DNA from 2 places in the Mesorhizobium sp. P2_D5 genome. Region 2 is predicted to be linked to the other one. Evidence: predicted binding sites of a transcription regulator. Region 2 holds the regulator's gene; the other holds the start of a gene.
What was found. The regulator LexA, encoded in region 2, represses DNA repair genes until DNA is damaged. The targets are predictions, from matches to a motif close to TGTTCNNNNTGTGTTCNG.

Region 1: AC1DYW_RS12390 (ATP-dependent helicase) is a predicted target of LexA. The motif match lies at 1,201-1,218, and genes of this name have one in related genera.

What each region holds. Positions count from the first base shown of each region.
Region 1 is NZ_JBFUEE010000002.1:1,178,296-1,181,711, reverse strand. It holds gene AC1DYW_RS12390 (ATP-dependent helicase) at 1-1,186, opposite strand, end outside; gene AC1DYW_RS12385 (agmatinase family protein) at 1,467-2,264, opposite strand; gene AC1DYW_RS12380 (M20 aminoacylase family protein) at 2,373-3,416, opposite strand, start outside.
Region 2 is NZ_JBFUEE010000004.1:250,662-254,077, reverse strand. It holds gene AC1DYW_RS18925 (ComEC/Rec2 family competence protein) at 1-1,219, shown strand, start outside; gene lexA (transcriptional repressor LexA) at 1,213-1,950, opposite strand; gene AC1DYW_RS18915 (GntR family transcriptional regulator) at 2,311-3,048, opposite strand; gene kynU (kynureninase) at 3,211-3,416, shown strand, end outside.

The DNA of each region.
Region 1 (3,416 bases), on a different contig from region 2:
CTAGCGGGCCGCTGTGATGCGAGGCGCGAAACAGCACCGCCTGCGATTTCAGCGCCGTGCCAGCTTCTCGCTCGGCCAGAATGGTATCGCAGACGAAATTGGCCTGCTCGACCTCATCGCGCACGCTCACCAGCCTTGGCTTGTCGGTGGATTTGCGCTCCGACCAAAGGTTCTTGGTAAAGCGCTCCGAGGCCTCGCCGATCACCGCATTGGCGGCGGCCAGGATGGTCTCGGTCGAGCGATAATTGCGCTCCAGCATCACCACGTCGGCGGCCTGCGCGAACTGCTTGGGAAAATCGAGGATGTTGCGCACCTCGGCGGCACGGAACGAATAGATCGACTGCGCATCGTCGCCGACCACCGTCAGCCCGGCGCCGTCGGGTTTAAGCGCCATCAGGATCGAGGCCTGCAGCCGGTTGGTATCCTGGTATTCGTCGACCAGCACATAGTCGAACCGCCCACCCAGATGCGCGGCTATTTCGGGCTCGGCCGCCATCTGCGCCCAGTAGAGCAGCAGGTCGTCGTAATCGAGCACGTTCTGCGCCTGCTTGGCCTCGACATATCCGGCGAACAATTGCTTCAGCTGCTCCGCCCAACCGGCGCACCAGGGAAAGGCGGCCCCTAGCACTTCGCCCAGCGGCGCCTGCGCGTTGACGGCACGCGAATAGATGGCAAGACAGGTGCCCTTGGTCGGAAAGCGCGCTTCCGTCTTCGAGAACCCCAGCTCATGCCGGATCAGATTCATCAGGTCGGCGGAATCCTCGCGATCGTGGATGGTGAAGGCCGGATCGAGGCCAATCTCCAGCGCATAGTCGCGCAGCAGCCGGGCGCCGATGCCGTGAAAGGTGCCGGCCCAGGTCAGCGCGTCGGTGATCACCGCGGCGTCGCGGCCGAGCACCTCGCCGGCGATGCGCTCGACGCGCCTGGCCATTTCGGACGCGGCGCGGCGCGAAAAGGTCATCAGCAGGATGCGGCGCGGGTCGGCCCCCTTGACGATCAGATGGGCGACGCGATGCGCCAGCGTGTTGGTCTTGCCAGAACCGGCGCCGGCAATGACCAGCAGCGGTCCGGCAATCTGGCCGTTGCCATGCTCGACCGCCAGACGTTGGGCGTCGTTCAGCCGTGTGAGATAGGCAGGCTGGACGGTCTGGTCCCGAAAGGTCGAATCAGAGGTGGCGAGGTTCATCGCCCATCAAGCATCGTTTCTGCTTTGTTCGCAACGCCGATGCGAGGATGAATTGGCGTATGAAGGATCAGCCTAACGCTGCGGGTCGATCTCATCTGGCATCAGCAAAAAAGACTTTTGGGGAAGAAGGCCGGCGCCGCTTGGGAGGAAGAATGAAGCGCCGGCCAAGCGGATAAATCAGGTCCGCCGCAAGTGACAGGCTAGCTGAGTCTTGCCCCTGCGTCACCGGGTGATTGTCTTCGTCAAACACGTACCCCGCACCGACCTGCACGTCGCCGCATCACGCGCGTGTTTTGACCATCATCCCGGCAATTTCCTTGAGCAGTTTTGCCGCCACGGTGGCGGTCAGGTTGGCGATGTCGCGAGGCGGGTTTAGTTCAACGATATCAGCCGCCACGATCGGCTGGTTGACCGATTGAATCAGGCCGATGACCTGACGGGTGGTCAGACCGCCGGGTTCGCGGTGCGAGACGCCTGGCGCAAAGGCCGGGTCGAGCCCGTCGAGGTCCATCGAGATGTAGACCGGCGTCTTGAGATCGAGCCGCAGATCGTCGCCGAACCGCGCCGCCTCGATCACCTCGACGCCGAACCGCTTGAACTGGTCGCGATGATGGTCGTTGACGGTCCGGAGGCCGACCTGGATGAGACGGTCGGCAAGCCGCTCTTCCATGATGCGGGCAAAGGGCGAGGTGTGGGAGCGCGGATTGCCCTGATAGGCATCGTACATATCGGGATGCGCGTCGATGTGCAGAATGGTCAGGCTGGGATGTCGGCGGCGCACCGCGCGCAGTATCGGCCCGGAAATGGCGTGGTCGCCGCCGAGGCAGATCAGCGGATCGCCCAGTTCCAGCACGCGCCCGACCTCACCTTCGATCAGGTCCCATGGATCGGTGGCGGCGTCGAAGCCGATGTCGCCATGATCGACAAGCCTGTCGGTCAGATCAAAACCGGTTTCGCTCCACATGCTGTAGGCATCGGAGAACAATTCGGGACGGATATGGGCAGGGGCCCGTGCCGGGCCCCTGAAGAAAGACGAGTTGTCGTCGTGGGGAATTCCCAGCAGCGAAATCCTGGTCATCAGCGTCCGATCTCCGTCAGCGGGGAATTTCAGCAAACGCGGGAGCTGGCTGGCGATAGCGATGGTGTTTGGGCCAGCGGCGGGCGCGCCCTGGCAATCAAAACGCAATCAACTCCCGGCTTCGCCGCCCAGCCTTTGCCTGGCCATGGCGACATGGAAATTGGTACCGAACAGCAGCCCGTCATCGTTGAAGTCGTAGCTCGAATTGTGCAGCGGCGCCGACGTCTCGCCATTGCCGAGGAAGACGAAACAGCCCGGCACATGGTCGAGGAAGCGGGCGAAGTCCTCCGAGCCGGTCATCGGCTCGCGGGCGACGGCGATGTTGCCGGGCTCGAAAACGCTTCTCGCGGCAGCAAACGCCGCATCGACCAGTTCGGCATCATTGCCTAGCGGCACGAATTCGCGGGTGTAGTTGACCTCGGCGGTAACATTGTAGGCGGCTGCGGTGCCCTCGGCGATGACGCGCATCTGCCGCTCGATTTCGGCGCTGACCTCGGGGCGGAAGCTGCGCGCATCGCCGAGAATGCGGGCAAGACCGGGCAGTGCGTTGCGGGTGCCGTCGGTGATCAGCTCGGTCACCGAAACCACCGATATGTCGGCCGGGCTCAGCCGGCGCGAGACGATGGTCTGCAGATTGGTGACCAGCGCGCAGGCGGCGACCAGCGTTTCGTTCCCCGAATGCGGCCGCGCGGCATGGCCGCCGAGCCCTTTCAGCACGATCTCGAAATTGTCCTCTGCCGACATGATCGGGCCGGCGCGGGTCTCGAAATGTCCGATGGGCAGGCCGGGCATATTGTGCAGGCCAAAGATTTCGTCGAAGGGAAAGCGCTGCATCAGGCCATCGTCGAGCATGGCCAATGCGCCCTTGCCCCATTCCTCGGCCGGCTGGAAGACGAAGCGCACGGTGCCGTCGAAACCGCCCTCGGCGGCCAGGCGTTTTGCAGCACCGAGCAGCATGGTGGTGTGGCCGTCATGGCCGCAGGCATGCATGATGCCGGGATTGGCGGAACGGTAGGGCGCGGCGGATTGCTCGGTGATGCGCAAGGCATCCATGTCGGCCCTTAGCGCAATCGCCCGGTTGCCGCTGCCGCGTTTCAGCGTGCCGACGACGCCGGTGCCGCCGACGCCCTCAGTGACACCATCGAGGCCGAA
Region 2 (3,416 bases):
GCTGTTCGATCGGGCGGCGCTGACCATGCGCAACCTGGCGATCTCGGCGATCGCGGTCATTGCGGTGTCGCCGCATGAAGTGGTCGGCCCAAGTTTCCAGATGTCGTTCGCGGCGACCGCGGCGCTGGTCGGTGCCTATGCCGGCTGGTCTGATCATCGTGCGGCGAAAACGAGTCCGCCGCCGCCACGGCGATCTCTGCCTGGCTTTCTCACGCGAAAATTCTTGTTGGCGATGGGGGGCCTTGCCATGACCTCCATCATCGCCGGCAGCGCTACGGCGCTGTTTGCCATCTGGCATTTTCAGCGGGTGTCGCCGCTCAGCCTGTTCGCCAATCTCGCCATCATGCCAATCGTCTCGCTGGTTGTGATGCCTTTCGCCGTCCTCAGTGCGCTGGCGATGCCCTTTGGCGCTGATGGCCCCTTTCTTTACGTGATGGGCAAAGGCCTGACGGTGATGATCGCCATGTCCGGATGGATTTCCGAGCGCTCGCCGGTCGACGCGGTCGGGTTGATTTCGCAGCAGTCCGTCCTGCTGGTGGCGATTGCCTTGGTCATTGCGACGGTGGCGACGACATGGCTGCGGCTCGCAGCCCTTCCGTTCGCGCTTGCCGGCCTGTTGACCGTCTCGGACACGCGCGCACCGGACGTGCTGATCTCCGAGGACGCCAGGCTGGTTGCGCTGCCGATCGGGGCTGGCGAACTCGCCGTCAGCCGGGCACGCCCGAACGAATTCACGGTCGACAACTGGAAACGCGCGCTGACATCCGAAACCATCGTCATGCCGGAAGTGTTCAGCAAAGGAGACGGGCAATTCGAGATAGCCGATGCCGCCGAGCTGCCGTCGGGCGCGCCTTTCTATTGCACATCGGGCGTTTGCCTCGCCAAGCATCCGTCCGGTGCGATCATCGCGCATGTCGAAGACCGAAAGGACGCCTGGATGGCCTGCGGCTTCGCCGACCTGATCGTCATCAATGACGCCACGGCCTATGACCCCTGTCACAATCCACTTGTGCTCGTCATCACCAAGCGACAACTGGCTCGCAAGGGTAGCGCGGCCGTCTTCTTCGATCGCCAATCGGCGACCACGCCTGCGACGATCAGCTTCGCGGTGGACGGGTCATACCGGCCCTGGCACACGCAGCGCAAGTTTTCGCGCGAGGCGAGGGGCCTGCCACCCTACCGCAAACCCGAAAAGCCGGTCGCAAGCCCTGCTCAGTAGCGCCTGATCAGCCCGACGAGCTTGCCTTGCACCTTGACCCTGTCCGGTCCGAAAATGCGGGTTTCATAGGCCGGGTTGGCGGCTTCGAGAGCAATCGAGGCACCCTTGCGGCGGAACCGCTTCAGCGTCGCTTCCTCTTCATCCACCAGCGCCACGATGATCTCACCCGGGCTGGCTGTATCGGCATTGCGGATGATGACAGTATCGCCGTCGAAGATGCCGGCCTCGATCATCGAGTCGCCCTTGACCTCCAGGGCATAGTGTTCGCCGCCCATGATCATGTCCGGCGGCACCGAGATCGAATGCGTCTGGTGCTGGATGGCGTCGATCGGCACACCGGCCGCGATGCGTCCCATGACCGGGATCGACACGGCGGAAACCACGTCGTCGTCATTGCCGGCCGAAGGCATCCGCGAAGACGCAGGCTTGAGTTGCCGGCCAAGGCCGCCTTGACCGAGGCTGCCCTGGATGACGCTTGGCGAGAACTTCTTTGCCGCGTTGAGGCCTGGCGCGATCGAATCCGGTAGCCGCAGCACTTCCAACGCGCGCGCCCGATTGGGCAGGCGGCGAATGAAGCCGCGCTCCTCCAGCGCCGTGATCAGCCGGTGTATGCCGGATTTGGAGGCAAGGTCGAGCGCTTCCTTCATCTCGTCGAAGGATGGCGGAATGCCGCTTTCCTTGAGCCGTTCATGGATGAACATCAGCAGTTCATGTTGTTTGCGCGTCAGCATGGCAGCCCCCAGGTTACCCAAAACCAGAATCGGAAAAACAAACCCAGAACAAACACTATCTGTTCCAGTTGTGTTCCGCAACCGTTTAAAGTTTAATGAACTTGTTAAGGCGGCTGAAATTATTCGGCGCCCCGGCAGTGGGTCGCTATCGACGCTTGCCTGCCACCGCCGGGCGCTTGGTTGGATTGAAATTGCTATGGTTAATGGCCTGCTGCCCACCCTGTGTCGGGCTTGGCCTCGGCTAATGCTGGAGCTCGACAAGGGGGCTCGGTTCACTTCACCGGTCGTGGCTCCCGTGAACGAAAGGGAGCCAAAATGCCAACTTTGGCGGAGGAATTGCCCATATCGTTCCTCGCCGCATTACCGCTTGTTTGTGCTGCCGTCGCCGGCATGGACATAGACATGCAGCGTGTAGCCGATGTGGGCAACCATCAGGGCTTTCGCGCGCTCGATGTCGCGATCCAGCGCCGCTTCCATGAGCGCGGTATGATGTTCGATCGCGACGGCCTGGCGCAACGCCTCCATGGCCTCTTCGTGGCCGTACAGGAGACCGGCAGCCGCCCGCAAGGTTGGCGCCAGGCCAAGAAAGCGGTGATGGCGACGCAACTGATCCGCGATCGTGGAGTGGAAGGTCAGCAGCCAGGGGGACGCCGCCGCGCTGAGCAGTGCCGCATGGAAAGCCTCGTGCTTTTCATCCCATTCGTCGACCACGTCGTCGGACGGGTCGTCGACCGCGGTCCTGCTGCGCGACAGCCGGTAATGGGCGGCGACGACGGCGTCCTCCCATTCACGGCCGCCTTTCTCGATCGATTCCTGGAGCAGTGGCAGTTCAACCACCAACCTGGCGCGTGACAGATCTTCCAACTCGTTGCGCGAGACCGGAGCGACGGCAAAGCCGCGATTGCTGATGGCGGTCACCAGGCGCTCGGCCTCCAACCGCGAGAGCGCCTCGCGCAGCGGTGTCCAGCCGATGCCGTAATTGTTGCGCAACGCGCTGAGCTTGAGCGGCGCGCCGGGCTTCAGACGGGTGGTGAGGATATCGCGACGCAGCAGCCTGTATGCTGCTTCTGTCTTCGAGAAGTGCTCGTCGTCCAGCATAGCCGACCATCCGTATCGATTGCTCGGGGGATTATATATGAAATCCTTTCATTGCGTAAATTATATATAACGTTTGACAACACCCAAGGGACTGCCCATGATCGCCGACGGTTTCACCTGATATGTTCATCTGAGCACGCTCATGCGCGGGGATGGTCGACCATGAATGCAACTCCCGATCTCGCTGCAATCGAGGCGATGGACGCCGCGGACCCGCTACGCGCCATGCGCGATCGTTTCGTCTTGCCGCAAGGGGTGATCTACCTCGATGGCAATTCGCTTGGTGCGGCTTCACCCGCCGTCTTCGACGAACTGAACAAGGCCGCGACACAGGAATGGGCGCAGGACCTCATCCGTGCCTGGAACGC